3 linked regions of the Beijerinckia sp. 28-YEA-48 genome follow. The main gene of each other region encodes a partner of the protein of the gene in region 3 in a complex. Links are inferred from orthologs where the notes say so. Each region holds a gene or a part of one and is shown on either strand. Other genes may lie near its edges. The genes, in order: BLW50_RS03840, BLW50_RS17810 and dnaN.

Region 1 (5,704 bases), 3.6 Mb from region 3 along the record:
CGGCCGGCGACGGCAGCTCAATTCCCAATGCTTTCAGACGCCCCTCAACCGTAGACATAGAAACCTCGCGACGGATCGTTAGACGAATCTCTGGATCGACGGGCGCATCTGGCGGACAGCACGTCGAATTGATGAGTATGCCGGTTGCAGCCCCCCACCGAAACCCTAATTTCGCCATGAGAGACCCCTATCCGGCATCGATTCTGCTTTGAGGCGCTTAATGACACAGTATCGTTCCGCCCGTTTATCCCAGCTCGCAGGTTTCGCCGGCGCCGCGGTTTTTCTGCAAGCCAGTGCCGGGATGGCCAGCGCCGAAACCGCCGCCCAAACGGTCCGCATGTCGCCCCATCTCGCCGTCTACGAATTGTCGCTGCTGCGCGGCAACGGCAGTTCGGCCCCGGTCGCGGTGAGCGGTCGCATCGTCTACGAATTCAACGGATCGGCCTGCAAAGGCTACGAGGTGTCCTTTCGCCAGATCACCGAAATCACCCCGTCCGAAGGCGAGCCGCGCATGACCGACACGCGCTCGACCACCTTTGAAAGCGGCGACGGCAAGACGCTGAACTTCCGCATCGAGAACATGATCGGCGATCGCGTCGTCAGCACCAATCAGGGCGAGGCCACCCGCTCGGGCGACGGCGCCCTATCGATCAATATCAAAGAGCCCATGCCGAAGCGATCCGATGCCGACGTGGACGTCACCTTCCCGACGGCGCAGATGCTGCATTCGATCATCGCGGCGCGGGCCGGAGAAACGGCGATGGAGATGAAAATCTACGACGGCTCCGACGGCGGCGATAAAGTCTATCACACGCTGAACATCTTCGGTCATCGCTCGCAGGAGCCGCTCACCGATCCGACAAAGGATGTGGCGGCGATGAAGGGCATGGCGCGCTGGCGCACCAACGTCAGCTATTTCGACAATGCCAAGGCCGACGCCAACCCGAGCTACAAAATGGCCTTCCAGATGTGGGACAATGGCATTTCGAGCGATCTCGTTCTCGACTATGGCGACTTCGCTCTGAAGGGCACCATGTCGAAACTGGAAATGCTGCCCGAGAGCCCCTGTCCTTAAAGCGCCCTTATCCTTAAAGAGCCCCTGCCCTTAATTTGTCAGGGGCAGCAAACTGCCCCTGACATTGTTTTTCGTATTTCCTTGGCTTTTCACACTTCCTTGGTTTGCACGCGGGTCGCGACCAGCACCGCTGCACCGAGCAAGGCAAGACCGCCGACCAGAAACACACCACGCACGCCGTTCAGATCAAAGATCGCTCCGCCGCCGGCAGCGCCAGCGGCGATACCGACAAAGATCAACGCAACGAGGAGCCCCGTGGCGCTCTCGATCTCGTCTGGCACCGCGCGCGTGATCCACGTGGTAAAGGCCACGGGCACGGCGCCAAAGAGAACGCCCCAGATCACGATCATCGCCGTATCGAAAGCGAGCGCACCGCCGAACGCGGCAAGCAGCAGACCAAGCACCCCCATGCCCAATGCCGCCACGATCAACGTGCCTTTGAGACTGCGCTCGACCGCCGCGCCGCTCACAAATGTTCCGACATAGCTGCCGACACCGAAGACGAAGAGAATTATCGCCATCGTGCCAACGTTCACGGTGGTCACGGTTTCAAGATAAGGGCGGATATAAGTGAAATAACCGAAGTGCCCGGTGAAGACCAAGATCGCCGCCGCAAATCCAAAACCGATTCCCGGCCGCGAAATGATGTCGCCAAACACCGCAAGACTGGCATGTCCTTTGGGCGCAACACGCGGCAGAAACAACATCTGCAAAACCAGCACCAAGGCGCCCAGAGCCGCGGCCAGCGCGAAAATAACGCGCCAATTGACGAGATCACTCAAATAGCCGCCGACAGGGATGGCGATGATCATCGCCGCCGGTATGCCGCTCATGACGATCGCTATGGCACGCGCCGCCATCGCCTCGGGCACCATGCGGATCGTTGTCGCCGCCGCCATGGTCCAGAAACCGCCAATGGCAAGTCCGAGCACGATCCGCGCCGCCAGCAGAAACTCTATACTCGGTGCGACCGCCGCCAGAAGGTTCGAGACGATCAAAAGCAGCGAGAACACCAGCAAGACCGGCTTGCGATTGAAGCGGCGCGTCACCGTTGCGCTCAGGAGCGCCCCGATCAAGCCGGCAAAAGCGGTCGCCGTCACCGCTTGCCCAGCCACCCCGGTACTCACGCCCAAGCCCTGCGCCATCGGCGTCAGAACGCTCGCCGGCAGCAATTCCGCCGTTAGCAGGGACGTGACGCCCAGCATCATGGCGATCACACCGGCCCAGACGGCTGGCTTGGGCACAGCCGTAAAAGGTTCTATATTGATGTCGGCATTCGCACTCATTTTGCGTCCAGCTCCTATTCACGCTGCGTTGCAACATAAATAGGATCGACAACTCGGACGATATATGCCATAAAATCTGGAACTATTGATCATTCGTCCGGATACGTGATGAACACCGCCCATGACTTGATGAGCGAAATCATGCTGGGCATGCGGCTTCTGGGCGTCACCTACCGGCGCACGCAGGTGAGCAAGCCGTTCGGCCTACGCTTCAACACCACAGCCGGACGGGCGCAGTTTCACTTCGTGGCGGACGGCAACCTGTTTCTGCGCGGCCATGGGACAGAGCTGATCCACCTGCGCAGCGGCGACGCCCTGCTCATGCCACGCGGCGGCCCTCATGATCTCGTTTCGGCACCGGACGAGCCAAGCCGCCCCGTCGAAAGCTTCGCGACGAAGCCGCTCTGCGAAAACATCAGCGTTACATCGGCCTGCCTTGACGAGACCGGGCACCATCCCGACGCGCTGATTTTCAGCGCCTGTATGGACTTTGATCTCGGCGGCATGCGTCCCCTCATCGATCAGATGCCCGATGTGATGCAGGTCGATGATTTGCTGAACCGGCAACCCGAAATCAGGCCGATGCTCCACGCGATGGAACGGGAAACCTGTCAGCCGCGCGCCGGTTCGGTCGGCATCACCGCCCGCCTTGCCGATGTCGTCGCCGCCTCCATCGTGCGCGATTGGATCGAATGTAATTGTCTCAACGGCACCGGCTGGTTTGTCGCTCTGCACGACCCGCGCCTTGGCCGCGCCATCGCCGCTCTCCATCGCAATCCGAGCCGTGACTGGACCGTCGCCGATCTCGCGACGGAAGCTGGCACCTCGCGCTCGGTCTTCGCCGAACGCTTCCAAGCCATCGTCGGGCAAACACCTTTGCGTTACGCCACGGACCTGCGCATGCGCCTTGCCGCGCAATGGCTCGAACGTGATCACATGTCGATCGACAAGGTCGCCGAGCGGCTTGGCTATGCTTCGCAGGCCGCCTTCAGCCGGGCTTTCAAACGTTCGACCGGACAATCCCCTGGCGCCCGGCGTGGAAAGGGCATGGCGAGCGTCTAGAGCAAGCGGTAAAATGCTGCGCCAACTTACGACAGCACCAAGTTCAGCATTCGTGCGGTGGCTCTGGATTCCTGCTCGTGCCTTCGGTGCGTCGGGAATGACAACGGAGAGTTTCAAGCCCGCCAGAGCGTTTCACAATTCGACGGAATCGCCGAGCGCAGTACCGTCATTGCTCTCAATTGTGCATGTGAACATGCACAATTGAGAGGAGCACAGCGACGAAGCAATCCAGGAACGTGTGATAAGATGTCTAGAAATGCCTATGGTCCAGGCATATTTTTTATTTCCACATCTTGACCCCTGGATTGCTTCGCTGCGCTCGCAATGACGGGATAGCGCTTAGCGCCGCGTGGTCTTGCCAAAGACAATGCCTTTGATGACGGCAGCACGGCCGAACTTCTCGCGCAGACTGTCGACCGCCGTTTCCGCGGCCTTCTCGCGAACCACCCGGGTATCCTCAAGATCGCCATGATCGGCCTGCGCGCCCTCGACCAGATTGGAAATACCAACCCCGATCAGACGATAGCGCCGCCCTTGCGGTTCCCTGGAGAGCAAATCGCGCGCGCCTTCGAAGATGCGGCCGGCCAGTTGCGTCGGCTCGGACAGCATGCGCGCCCGCGTCAGAATGCGAAAATCCGCCGTCTTCAGTTTCAGGGTCAGGCTGTCGCCGGAAATCTCCTGCGCCTTCAAGCGCGCCGACACTTTCTCGCTGAGCAGGAACAGCTTCCGCGACAGGGTCGTAATATCCGATATGTCTTCCTCGAATGTCGTTTCGGCAGACACGCTTTTGCGCTCGCGCTCCGGCGAGACGATGCGATCATCAAGCCCATGCGAGAGCCGCCACAGTCTGCGCCCTTCCGGGCCAAAGCGCCGAAACATTTCGATTTCCTCGAGCGCCTGGATATCGCTGATCATCTTCAGCCCCTCACGCTCGAAACGCTCCTGCGCCACCTTGCCGACACCCCAGATGGCCGAAACCGGGCGCGCCGCCAGAAACGCTTTCGCTTCGGCCACGCCGATCACGGCGAAGCCACGCGGCTTGTCGAGATCGGACGCCATTTTCGCCAGGAATTTGCAATAAGACAGGCCGACCGACACGGTGATCCCAATCTCGCGTTCGATCCGGCCGGCAAATCGCGCCAGAACCGCGGCCGCACTCGCCTGATGCAAGCGCTCGGTGCCACCGAGATCGAGAAAAGCCTCGTCGATCGACAGCGGCTCGACCAGCGGCGTCAATTCCAACATCAGCTCGCGCACCTGATGGCCGACGGCGACATATTTCTGCATGTCGGGAGACACGACTTTGGCATGGGGACACAGCGCCAATGCCTTGAACATCGGCATCGCCGAACGCACGCCATAGGTTCGCGCGATATAGCAGCAGGTCGACACCACACCGCGCTTGCCGCCGCCGATGATCAACGGCTCGTCGCGCAACGCCGGATTGTCGCGCTTTTCGACGGCCGCATAGAAAGCGTCGCAATCGATATGGGCGACGCTCAGCTGATCCAATTCGTCATGGACGAGAATGCGCGGCGAACCACAAGCCGCGCAACGCCGGCCGCCCGCCGGGCTTCTTGCGTGACAGTCGCGGCACAAAAGGGTGTTGTCCATGGCGCTCATAGCGTTTCGCATTTTGATGGAATCATCAAACGCCACGAAGACGCGTCGATTTGCTTTGGGACATTGGCGGACAAAGCGAGAACCGGCAAGAATGCCGCCCGACATTTCCCCCGCCTCCCGGCCTCCGAGATCGGGTCTCCTGACAGATCATGACAAAAGCCCGGCGCTCCCGCCAGGCTCGTCATCGACTAACGCTTCGCCACCGGCAGCATCGGCTTAAGATCCGGGCGCAATTGCTGATCGAAGGCGCGCAGAATGACCGATGTCTGCGAATAATTGGCCATCAGCAGGACGAGTTCGACCAGGGTCTTTTGTCCGAACAGGTTCAGCGCCTCAGCATAGGTGTCCGGCGGCATCCGCTTCTCGCCCAATAGCTGGCGCGCAAATTTGATGATCATCGCCTCTTTTGGCGAAGCACCCTCGATCGGCCGGCGATATTTGATGATATCGACCACATTCTGGCTGATACCGGCTTTTAGGGCCGCCGGTTCATGGGAAGCCCATTCGAATTCGCCATCGGTCTCGCGGACGGTCGCCAGAATGGCGAGCTCCGCCAAGGGCAGATCGAGGCTGATCCGATTGCGCAGGTACCAGTTGATTTCCCGGATATGGGGCGACAACTCCGGCACATGCATCCAAATGCCAGCGGGCCCGGCGA
Region 2 (5,870 bases), 590 kb from region 3 along the record:
TCGGCCCTTCTGTGGCGATATGGACAATATGCGGTGCGACGGCGGCGATGCGGTGCGGCACGCTGCGCGGCGGCGGCAGGGCCAGGCGGATGGCGGGGTAGGACGGCATCGGGACCGACCGATAGCCCTGCGGCGTCAGTAGATGCAGATCGACGCCCAGCTCCGGTAGCGTCCGTGATAGCCATTCATAAGTGCGCGAAACGCCATTGATCTGTGGCGACCAGGCGTCGGTCACCAAGAGCAGGCGCAGCGGATCGGTGCGATCGGCTGCCTGAATTTGCGGCCGAGGCCGACGTTTGCGCGCCGCCGGATGCCCGGCATCGACGAAAGAGAGCGCCATCCGCAGTTCTCCACCCGGACTTTCCGAGGATCACTACGGCCCCAAGAACATATTCGCACTGCGGTTATGTGACAGTGGGCGACTGGCGTTGCGCGGCTTTGCTTAGACGGCCGGCGTTTTGCCTTCGTGCCAGGCGCGCAGCAGGTGATGGGCGATGGCGATCGGGTGGGGCGCTTCAAAGCCGTCGGGGTGGCTGCGCCGGAGCATCAAATCGACATCCTGTCGGGTGAACCAGCGGCAATCCTCCAGCTCGGTCTGGTCGACGACGATGTCGCGATTGAGCGCCTGCGCCACGCAGCCGATCATCAGCGAGGAGGGGAAGGGCCAGGGCTGCGAGGCGATATAGGCGACGCGGCCGATTCGGATGCCCGATTCCTCCAGGATTTCCCGGCGCACCGCATCCTCGATCGTCTCGCCGGGCTCGAGAAAGCCGGCGAGCGCCGAATACATGCCCTTGCCGAAGCGGCCGGAACGGCCGAGCAGGCAGTCGTCACCGCTCACCGCCAGCATGATCACCACCGGATCGGTGCGCGGAAAATGCTGCGCGCCGCAGGTGGGGCATTCACGCCGCCAGCCGGCGCCGACCACATGGGAGGGCGCGCCGCAATTGCTGCAGAAGCGATGGTGGGCATGCCAATACATGACGCTCTTGGCCTGGCCGAGATAGCCGACTTGGGCTGTGGGCAGCAGGCCCTCGGTGGCGACGGAGCGCAGGTCGCGCACCACCAGGTCGGGCCGGCCGGGAATGATCTGCCGGCGGGTGTCGATGAGCCCGCTGGCGCTCACCGTTTCCTCGATCGTGATGGCGCTGTCGTCGATCATTAGGGCGAAAAGGGCGCGCTCGCCTTCCTTACCAAGCAGCACGGTTTCTCGCGCCGGGCCGATCGCCAGGGCCTCGGCCCGGGTGTGCAGCGGGTCAAGCGTGCCGTCCTGGCTTTTCAGCACCGGCCGGTCACGGCCGATGACGACAAAACGGCTGGTGGGATCGTCGAAAAAGCTGTCGAAAAGGCCCGGTTCATCGCGGCGTTCGGACAGGCGGTCGATGGGGTTGAAGGCATAGCCGGTGGCGGCGGACAATTCCCCGGCGGAGATATGATTTTGCATACGAAAAAGCGCTCGCGATTCTATCGTGGCAGTTTCACCCGCCACCCCGGTGGCGGCAATCGAAACTTGCCTCAAAGCTTGACCAGAAACTGGCCAGATGTGACCCAAGCGCGCGGTGCCGAGACGGAACCTGGGATTCCTTGTTCTGGCGGCTTGCGAAACCGGGCTCGCCCTGCCAAATAAGGGCCGGGAGGTTGGCGGTGGACGTTCCACTCGCCAACCGGGTCAGGTCCGGAAGGAAGCAGCCCTAACGAGATCGGGCGGGTCTCTGTCCAGCCTCCTACTCAAGCAAAATGCGTTTCGAAGAAGCGCATTTTTGCTTTTAGTTATTGTTTTGACGCGTCTTTGTGGCGTTTGATGATGTCAAACCGCAAAGCGCTATGACATTACATTCCGGATAATCCGGCCGTTTCGGCGGAGCAGGGCTCCGAAACAGGCCTGTTCCGCCCGCCTGGCGGCGGGATCGGGTAGCGAGGCTCATGAGCGACGGGCGCGACGAACAGACATCGGGAGCGTCCACGGCGGACGAACCGGGCCTCGGGCTTGATCTTGGCCCAGGGCTTGGCCTTGATCTTGGTGCAGCGCCGGCCGCAGGCCCCACGGGGGCCTATCGGGTGCTGGCTCGCAAATACCGGCCGTCGAGCTTCGACGATCTGATCGGCCAGGAGGCGATGGTTCGCACCCTGACCAATGCCTTCAAACTCAACCGCATTCATCAGGCCTATCTGCTGACCGGCGTGCGCGGTGTCGGCAAGACGACGACGGCGCGTATCCTGGCGCGGGCCTTCAACTACGAACTGCCCGCCAAGGACGGTCATCCGGCCATCGACCGCCCGTCAATCGACATGCCGGAGCTCGGCGCCCACTGCCAGGCGATCATCGAATCGCGCCATGTCGACGTCATCGAGATGGACGCCGCCTCGCACACTGGCGTCGACGACGTGCGCGAAATCATCGAGGGCGCCCGCTATCGCCCGGTGATGGCGCGCTACAAAGTCTATATCATCGACGAAGTGCACATGCTGTCGAAGTCGGCTTTCAACGCGCTGTTGAAGACGCTCGAAGAGCCGCCGGAGCATGTGAAGTTTCTGTTCGCGACGACGGAAAGCGAGAAAGTGCCGGTGACAGTGCGCTCGCGTTGTCAGCGCTTCGATCTGCGCCGCGTCGAATCGGATGTACTGATCGGCCATCTCGGCAAGCTCTGCACGAGCGAGAAGGTCGATATCGACGAACGGGCGCTGTCTCTCATCGCCCGCGCCGCCGAAGGCTCGGTGCGCGATTCCCTGTCGCTGCTCGACCAGGCCATTGCGCACGCCGCCGCCGGCGAGCCGATCAGCGCCCAGAGCATCCGCACCATGCTCGGCACCGGCGATCGCGGCCGCATCATCGACCTGTTCCAGGCGGTGATGAAAGGCGACATCGCCGTCGCTCTCGACGGCCTGAAGGAACTCTACGACCAGGGCGCCGATCCGGCGCTGGTGCTGACCGACCTGGCCGAATTCATCCATTTCGTCACCCGGCTGAAGCTGGCGCCGGAGTCGCGGCTCGACGCCTCGATCGGCCAGGACGAGCGCACCCGTGGCCGCGAGTTCGCCGACACGCTCAGCATCGGCGTGCTCACCCGCGCCTGGCAGATCATTTCCAAGGGGATCATGGATCTCAAGTCGTCGCCGCGCCCCCTGGCCGCCGCCGACATGGTTCTGGTTCGCCTAGCTTACGCGACCGATCTGCCGAGCCCCGAGGATGTGCTGCGCCGGCTGGCCGACAGCCCCAATGAAGGTCCGGCCCCATCTCGCGCCATGGTCAGTAACGGTGGTGGTGGCGGCGGTGGCGCCGTGGCCGTCGCTGGCGGCGCACGACCGATGTTGGCCACATCGTCGCCGGCGCCGCGCGTTCAGGTTCAGGCGAGCACCGCACCGCGCGTGCAGCTCGCCCGTTTCGAGGACGTGGTGGCGCTGGCCCAGATCAACCGCGACATCCAGCTCAAAATGGCGCTCGAGCGCGACGTGCGCCTGGTGCGTTTCGAGCAAGGCTCGATCGAATTCGCTTTGGCGCCGGGCGCTTCGGCGCAGCTTGCCGCCACCCTGTCGCGCAAACTGCAGGATTGGACCGGCCAGCGCTGGATGGCGGTGGTGGTTTCGGCCGAAGGCGCGCCAACTATTCTTGAGCAGCGCGACGCGCGCAAACAGGATCTTCTGGTTGGCGTGCGCGCCGATCCCCTGGTGCGCAGCGTGCTCGAACGTTTTCCCGGCGCCGAAATCGTCGGGGTGAAATCGGCCGAGGACGCCTTGCCGCCGCCCGAGCCGATGCTGCTTGCCGGGCCGAGCGACGATGAAATCGGCTATACTGACGACAGCTACACCGAAGATGATCTTTAAAGGATAAGCCATGAAAGACATCATGGGACTGATGAAACAGGCGCAAGAGATGCAGAGCCGCATGCAAGACATGCAGGCCGAGCTCGAGCGCATCGAGGTTGAAGGACAGTCGGGCGGCGGGTTGGTGAAAGTCACCCTCACCGCCAAGGGCGCCATGAAGGGCATTTCCGTCGATGCGTCCCTGCTCAAGGCCGACGAGAAGGAAATCGTCGAGGATCTGATCCTCGCCGCCCATGAGGATGCGCGCAAGAAAGCCGAGCGCACCATGGAAGAGAAGATGAAATCGGTGACGGCCGGACTGCCGCTGCCGCCCGGCATGAAACTGCCGTTCTAGTCATGGCCGAGCGGGTCGCCGGGCCGGAGATCGAACGTCTGATTCAGCTTCTGGCGCGTCTGCCGGGCCTGGGTCCGCGCTCGGCCCGTCGCGCCGCGCTGCATCTGATCCGCAAGCGCGAGGAATTGCTTGGGCCGCTGGCGGACGCCATGCAGGTCGCCCATCAGCGCGTGCGCACCTGTTCGTCCTGCGGCAATGTCGACACGATCGATCCGTGCACCATCTGCGCCGATCCGCGTCGCGACCCCACAACCATCGTCGTCGTCGAGACCGTCTCCGATCTGTGGGCGTTGGAGCGCTCGGGCGCGGTGCGTTCACGCTATCATGTGCTCGGCGGCACCCTGTCGCCGCTCGATGGCATCGGGCCTGAAGATCTCAACATCGGCATGCTGGTCGAACGCGTCGCCGGTGGCGGCGTCACCGAGGTGATCCTGGCGGTCAATGCCACGGTCGATGGCCAGACGACCGCTCATTACATCACTGACGTCCTCTCCCACACCAACGTCAAGCTGACCCGCCTCGCCCATGGCGTGCCCGTCGGCGGCGAGCTCGACTATCTCGACGAAGGCACGCTCTCGGCCGCCATCCGCCAGCGCACGAGTTTCTGAGTGCGCGATTCAAGGTCCCGCTGCCAGGATAGCAAGCGGGGCCTCATAAGGCCGGCGTTTAGGTCAGAGTATTCTTGTAGATCCGACCATCTTTCATGATAAGCTTCAGGTTCTTTTCGGGATCGGCGAGGAGCTTGATATCGGCGATCGGATCGCCATCGACGAGCAGGATGTCCGCATAAGCACCGGCTTCGATGACACCGATCTTGCCGGGGTAGGGGTTACGCGGTCCCGACATGGCCAGAAGATTGGCGTTACCGCTCGTCGCCATCTGCAAGACTTCGTCGTTGGAGTACCAGCGCGACATCGTCGTCAGGATTGCGCCCTGATTCTTCGTCATCGACGGCTCGAAGAGAATATCGGTACCCCAGGCGGTCTTGAGCTTATATTTCTTAGCGAGGCCATAAGCGGTGTCGGTGCCCGCGAACATGGTCATCTGCTTGGCGCGATTGGCCGAGCCTTCCGGATAGGGATTGGCGTATTCATTTTCGATGAACGCCTGGGAAGAGAACCAGATGCCCTTGTCGGCCATGATCTTCGCCGTCTCTTCGTCCATGAGCTGGCCATGATCGATGCAGCGCACGCCGCCGCGAATGGCAGTCTGAATGGCGCGCGGCGTATAGGCATGCACCGTGACATAAGTGCCCCAGTTCTCGGCCGCGTCGACCGCTGCGCGGAACTCGGCTTCCGTGTATTGGCTGACGTCGATCGGATCGAAATTTGAGGCAACACCGCCGCCGGCGGCGAGCTTGATCTGGCTGGCCCCGAGCATCAATTGTTCGCGCACCCGCTTCAAGACGGCATCGACGCCATCGGCGATCATGCCGCCGCCGACCGCTTCGCCCCGGCTGAGTGGACCGTTAGGCTGCGCCGGTACTTCGTAAGGAAAGCGGAAATCGCCGTGGCCGCTTGTCTGCGAAATCATCGCGCCAGACGGCCATATACGAGGGCCAAATGTTAAGCCGCTATCGATGGCACGTTTGAGGCTGAAAGATGGGCCTGCCAAATCACGGATGCTGGTGAAGCCACGCAACAAGGTTTTACGCGCTTCTTCCGATGCGACCAAGGTGATGTAACCGACATCGGCGGTCAATAAATCCATCATC
Region 3 (5,873 bases):
GCGCAGTTCGGCGGCAAATATTTCTGCCATGACGTGCGCGTCATCCGCCTGCCGCGCCACGGCGCATCCCTGCCGATCGGCATGGGCGTGTCCTGCTCGGCCGATCGCCAGGCGACGGGCAAGATCACCAAGGACGGCGTGTTCCTCGAACAGCTCGAACACGATCCGGCGAAATTCATGCCGCATGTCGATGAAGCGACGCTCGGCGGCGATGTGGTGAAGATCGACCTCAACCAGCCGATGGCTGAGATTCTGGCGACATTGAACAAATATCCGATCAAGACACGCCTGTCCTTGAGCGGACCGATGATCGTGGCGCGCGACATGGCGCATGCCAAGCTGCGCGAGCTGCTCGATGCCGGCAAGCCGCTGCCGGATTATTTCAAGAACCATCCGATCTATTACGCCGGCCCGGCGAAGACGCCGGAAGGCATGCCGTCTGGCTCGTTCGGGCCGACGACCGCGGGACGCATGGACTCTTTCGTCGAGCAGTTCCAGGCGGCTGGCGGCTCGTTGGTGATGCTGGCCAAGGGCAATCGCTCGGCGGCCGTGCGCGACGCCTGCAAGAAGCACGGCGGCTTCTATCTCGGCTCGATCGGTGGTCCCGCCGCGCGGCTGGCGCAGGATTGCATCAAGAAGGTCGAGACCGTCGCCTATCCGGAACTCGGCATGGAAGCGATCTGGCGCATCGAAGTCGAGGATTTCCCGGCCTTCATCGTCGTCGACAACAAGGGCAATGACTTCTTCAAGGAATTGAACCTGAGCTGAAGGCGTCACAGCTCATAGCGTCATAGGACAAAAGCCGCTGCGATGCAGCGGCTTTTTGATTCTGGCACACGCTCTGGATTTTCGATCACACCTGCGGCGTGTCGGGAAAGACACTGAGAACGCCCCTTGCATGGGGTTGTTCCTCAGAATTGGCCAATACCCCCCTCCTCCGCCGAGAGGATAGCGGGGTGGTACCCGTCGCCAACAGACTGAAAGTACAAAGGAGAGGCGGCGGAATTATGGTCCTGGCCGAAACCTCGGCCTTCACCCTCATTGCGAGCGCAGCGAAGCAATCCAGGAGTCAGGATGTAAAGACCTGGACGTCAACGGGTCTGCACCACGGGCATTTCTTAGGCTTGTACCACGCGCCCCTGGATTGCTTCGTCGCTACGCTCCTCGCAATGACAGGAGCAGAAACTGCCGTAGCGCCTCGTGACCAGCAATTACTATCAGCGAGCCACATCCATTTCGCTTGAGAATACTCTAATTCGCCGCAGCAGCCGCGAACGAATCGAACAAAGCAAGAAGGCGTTTCTGCAACGCCTGCCAATTCGACAGTTCGTCACGATGATGAAAGAAATGAAAATGCCTGCCTTTATTTAGAAAGCGATGCTGGCACCGAACAGGACCGCAATTGACGGTGGTTGGATTCACGTCATCCGAGCCGGTGAAATACCAGGAAGTTCCGCTTTTCGAGAGTCCGTATTCAACGACGGAATCCGCGCCACTGCCCGACGCCTCCTTTTCTATTAGGTTAGCAAACCACCTTGTATCCCACTCGACAAAGACGCTGCTATCCCAACGTTCGCGCGGCCCCCAGCCGAACCAAGGCGCCGGAAGAGGCGCAAAGTCGGGCGCTGAGGTCACGATGCTCAAATGAAGAGAGGCGCCACCGCTCCATTTGGGATAGTAGCTGCGAAGAATGCGATAAGCTTCTCCTCGAGCTGGAATGCGAAAGTAATCATTGTCGATTCTCTGAGGCCATAAGATCGGCAAACGATCGGCGAAATCGCGCTGCGGTACGCAGGTTATCGATGTTCGTTGACCGTGGAGCACGCCATCGACGAAGTTGTGCTTATAATAGGACCAGTGACGCAGATACGGCATCGTACCGCTGCCTAGGATGAGAACGGCATGGTGCTGGTTTTGTCCCCCAGCCTCCCCCGTTGCCCGCATTCTTACTATGGAAAGATCGAACAGCGTCCGTGCCGGCCGATAATCCCCGGCACCATCGGCAATCTCAATACAGTAGGGATCGGCGCCAGCGATTTCGCGAACGTTTTGAACGACGCGGAACGATGTCCAGACGCAAACAACAACAATGAGCGTGACGGCCGCCAAGCCCGACCAAAGAAGCTTTTTCAGCCACGGCCGAGCCTGTATCGGAACTTGCACGTAGCCACTACACGCGCATCGGCATCAGCACGTAGAGCGCCGCGGCGCCGTCGCGATCCTGGATCACGGTCGGCGAACCGGCATCGGCCAGTTTGAACAGGGCCGTGTCGCTGTCGAGCTGCGAGGTGATGTCGAGCAGATAGCGGGCGTTGAAGCCGATATCGATCGCCGTCGAATCATAATCGACTTCGAGTTCCTCGACCGCCGAACCGGAATCCGGATTGGTCACCGACAACGTCAGCTTGCCATCGGCGATGGCGAGCTTCACGGCGCGGCCGCGTTCCGACGAGATCGTCGAGACGCGATCGACGGCTTGCGCGAAGGAGCCGCGCTCGACGGTGAGGCGCTTGTCGTTGTTGGTGGGAATGACGCGGGTATAATCGGGGAAGGTGCCGTCGATCAGTTTCGACGTCAGCACCACATTGCCGAAGGTGAAGCGCGCCTTGGTGGTCGACATTTCGATGCCGATTTCGCTGTCGGCATCCTCGATCAACTTCTGCACTTCGGTCACGGCCTTGCGCGGAATGATCACGCCCGGCATGCCCGGCGAGCCTTGCGGCGCCGGCATTTCGACACGCGCCAGACGATGGCCATCGGTGGCGACGGCGCGCAGCATGGTGTGGCCACCGGAATCGGTGGTGTGCATGAAGATGCCGTTCAGATAGTAGCGCGTCTCTTCGGTCGAGATGGCGAACTGCGTCTTCTCGATCAGTTTCTTCAGATCGCCCGCCGGCAGAACGAATTTGTGGCTGAGATCGCCGGCATTGAGATCGGGGAAATCGGTCTCGGGCAGCGATTGCAGGGTGAAGCGCGAACGGCCCGAGCGCAGCAGCAGCTGGCCGCCCTCGCCCGACTGTTCCAGCGACACCTGAGCGCCGTCCGGCAATTTGCGGACGATGTCATAGAGGGTGTGGGCGGGCAGTGTCGTGGCGCCCGCCTGGCCGACATCGGCCGCCACCGTTTCGGTGATCTCGAGATCAAGATCGGTCGCTTTCAGCAGCAGCGATCGGCCGGCTGCCTGCAGCAACACGTTGGACAGAATCGGGATCGTATTGCGCCGCTCGACGACCCTGTGTACATGCCCGAGCGATTTCAGAAGCGCTGCGCGCTCCAGCGTGACCTTCATAGCCGGACCCATTCCCTGATATTCAGCCCAATAGCTTGTCCCAAAGGGCTGAAATTGTCGCCGTTTGCAAGGCCCTGTGCAAGCGCGCCTCGAGCCCGTGTGGACAGCGGCCCCGACTTTCAACAGCTTTCCACCGCGTTGCGGTAAAGACACCCATGCTTTACCGGGGCTTAATCCGGACGCCGTAATTTCTCATTGCCGCCGCTTTCCTCGGTCGATCTGCCATCGATCCCCTTGAGAAACGACCGGCGGGGCGGGCGTGGAGTGCAATGCGCGGTATTTTCAGCAGGAAAGAGCCCGTTTTCGACTCGCCGAAGCGGCGATCCGAAGAATTGCGCGCTGATCCCGCCGATCGGCCGACGCGACCCGGCCGCAAACAAGCGGCCCCAGAGCGGGGCAAGGCCAAGCGTAAAAAGGGCTTTCTCAGCGGCCTGATCGGTGGCGGCGGCGGTGGGAACGATCGCGCCGCGCCCAAAAAAGGCCGCCGCAAGCGCCGTTCAGCCTTCGGTACGTTGATCTATCTGACGTTGATCACCGGCATCTGGGGCTGTGTCGGGCTGGCCGGCCTGATCGCCTATCATGCGGCGCAATTGCCGCCGATCGACCAGCTGGCAGTGCCGAAGCGGCCGCCGAATATCGCCATTCTCAGCGAAGACGGCGTGCTGCTGGCCAATCGCGGCGACACCGGCGGGCCGGCGGCGCATCTTCGCGACCTGCCGCCCTATGTGCCCAATGCCTTCGTCGCCATCGAGGATCGCCGCTTCTACAGCCATTGGGGCATCGACGTCCTAGGGATTTCCCGCGCTCTGTTGCGCAACGCCACCGGCAGCAGCAGCATGCAGGGCGGCTCGACGCTGACCCAGCAGCTCGCCAAAAATCTGTTCCTGACCCAGGAGCGGACCATGTCGCGCAAGATCCAGGAGGCCATCCTGTCGATCTGGCTTGAGCAGAAATATTCGAAGAACCAGATTCTCGAACTCTATCTCAACCGCGTCTATTTCGGCTCCGGCGCCTACGGCATCGAGGCCGCGGCGCAGAAATATTTCGGCCATGGCGCGCGCCAGCTCACCTTGTCCGAATCGGCCATGCTCGCGGGCCTGATGGTGGCGCCGACACGGCTGGCGCCCAACCGTAATCCCAGCGGTGCGGCCGATCGCGCCGCCAAGGTGATCACCGCCATGGCGCAGGAACACCTGATCACCGACGCGATGGCGAGGATCGCGATGGCCAAGCCGGCCACGGTGACGCGCGAAGCCGGCGCGGCTTCGATCAATTACGCCGCCGACTTCGTCATGGATATTCTCGACGACACGGTCGGCGCGATCGACCAGGACATCGTCGTCACCACCACATTGAGCTCGGTGCTGCAGTCCTCGGCCGAGCGGGCGCTGACCGAAGAGATCAATAAACTCGGCGGCCGTTACGGCGTGTCGCAAGGCGCCGTCGTCTCAATCGATCCGAACGGACAGATCCGCGCTTTGGTCGGCGGACGCAATTATGCCGACAGCCAGTTTAACCGCGCGGTCGCGGCGAAACGGCAGCCGGGCTCGGCGTTCAAGCCTTTCGTCTATCTCACGGCTCTGGAACGGGGCCTTACGCCCGACACCGTGCGTGACGACGCGCCGATCAACATCAAGGGTTGGCGGCCGTCGAATTCGTCGCGCGAATATTTTGGTCCGGTGACGCTGACGCAGGCGCTGGCATTGTCGTTGAACACGGTGGCGGTGCGCCTGACGCAGGAAGTCGGGCCGAAGGCTGTCGTCGCCACGGCGCAGCGCCTGGGCATCGTCTCGGAGTTGCAGCCGAATGCCTCGATCGCGCTTGGCACATCGGAAGTGACGCCGCTTGAACTGGTGTCGGCCTATGCGCCATTCGCCAACGGCGGCATTCGCATTCAGCCGCATGTGATCACGCGCGTGAAAACCGCCACCGGCAAGCTGCTTTATCAACGCAAGGGCTCGAGCTTCGGACGGATCATCGATGCCAGATATGTGGCGATGATGAACGGCATGATGCAGGAAACGCTGCTCACCGGCACGGCGCGCAAGGCGGAGCTGAAAGGCTGGCAGGCCGCCGGCAAGACCGGCACGAGCCAGGATTATCGCGACGCCTGGTTCGTTGGCTACACCAGCAGTCTCGTCACTGGTGTGTGGCTCGGCAACGACGACAATTCGCCGACCAAGAAAACCTCGGGCGGCAATCTGCCTGTCGATATCTGGAGCCGCTTCATGCGTGAAGCGCTGAAAGACACTGTGCCGCAGCCCTTGCCATCGGCTTCTTGGCGCGATTCCCTACCGCCGCCTTCGGCACCACCGGGCATGATTCCGTCAGCGCCTATGCCGCAAGGTTCCATACCGATGGCCTCGCAAGCGCCGCTGCCGCCAGCTTCGGTGCCGCAAACCGGCGGTTTGATACCGCCAGCGCCCATCGGCCCCACCGGCAACGGGCCGATGACCATCAATCAAGCTGGCCAGGCCGGTCAGAACTCGGCGCGTAACGGTAACAACAGTGTGAGCCGGCCGCCGTCGATCCGGCGTGACAACGGCAATCCGTTGATCCCGCCGGCGCCGATCGGCAATGACCG

Evidence for each region.
Region 1: the proteins of dnaN (region 3) and BLW50_RS03840 are in contact, whole or in part, in a solved structure (PDB 1OK7), measured with the Escherichia coli proteins. The link is inferred for Beijerinckia sp. 28-YEA-48 from one-to-one orthologs.
Region 2: the proteins of dnaN (region 3) and BLW50_RS17810 are in contact, whole or in part, in a cryo-EM structure (PDB 8GIZ), measured with the Escherichia coli proteins. The link is inferred for Beijerinckia sp. 28-YEA-48 from one-to-one orthologs.

The regions. Positions count from the first base shown.
Region 1 is NZ_FNSI01000001.1:807,694-813,397, reverse strand. What follows is about bases 2,901-5,704. They hold BLW50_RS03840 (DNA polymerase IV), read right to left. Parts: upstream 5,038-5,704; coding sequence 3,763-5,037; downstream 2,901-3,762. Other genes in these bases: BLW50_RS03835 (carboxymuconolactone decarboxylase family protein), read right to left, coding at 5,235-5,704; BLW50_RS03845 (AraC family transcriptional regulator), read left to right, coding at 2,901-3,423. In the rest of the region: BLW50_RS03860 (RidA family protein), read right to left, coding at 1-58; BLW50_RS03855 (cell envelope integrity EipB family protein), read left to right, coding at 221-1,075; BLW50_RS03850 (MFS transporter), read right to left, coding at 1,165-2,361; more of BLW50_RS03845, read left to right, coding at 2,470-2,900. UniProt on the Escherichia coli protein: Poorly processive, error-prone DNA polymerase involved in translesion repair and untargeted mutagenesis. Copies undamaged DNA at stalled replication forks, which arise in vivo from mismatched or misaligned primer ends.
Region 2 is NZ_FNSI01000001.1:3,786,622-3,792,491, reverse strand. The notes cover bases 1,403-4,372. They hold BLW50_RS17810 (DNA polymerase III subunit gamma/tau), read left to right. Parts: upstream 1,403-1,923; coding sequence 1,924-3,822; downstream 3,823-4,372. Other genes in these bases: recR (recombination mediator RecR), read left to right, coding at 4,159-4,372; BLW50_RS17805 (YbaB/EbfC family nucleoid-associated protein), read left to right, coding at 3,833-4,156; nudC (NAD(+) diphosphatase), read right to left, coding at 1,403-1,444. Outside these bases: BLW50_RS17825 (glycosyltransferase family 4 protein), read right to left, coding at 1-340; more of nudC, read right to left, coding at 443-1,402; more of recR, read left to right, coding at 4,373-4,764; BLW50_RS17795 (metal-dependent hydrolase family protein), read right to left, coding at 4,823-5,870. UniProt on the Escherichia coli protein: Part of the beta sliding clamp loading complex, which hydrolyzes ATP to load the beta clamp onto primed DNA to form the DNA replication pre-initiation complex.
Region 3 is NZ_FNSI01000001.1:4,376,426-4,382,298, forward strand. What follows is about bases 1,231-4,203. They hold dnaN (DNA polymerase III subunit beta), read right to left. Parts: upstream 3,290-4,203; coding sequence 2,171-3,289; downstream 1,231-2,170. Other genes in these bases: BLW50_RS20535 (hypothetical protein), read right to left, coding at 1,252-2,163; BLW50_RS20545 (transglycosylase domain-containing protein), read left to right, coding at 3,559-4,203. Outside these bases: BLW50_RS20525 (fumarate hydratase), read left to right, coding at 1-768; more of BLW50_RS20545, read left to right, coding at 4,204-5,873. UniProt on the Escherichia coli protein: Confers DNA tethering and processivity to DNA polymerases and other proteins. Acts as a clamp, forming a ring around DNA (a reaction catalyzed by the clamp-loading complex) which diffuses in an ATP-independent manner freely and bidirectionally along dsDNA.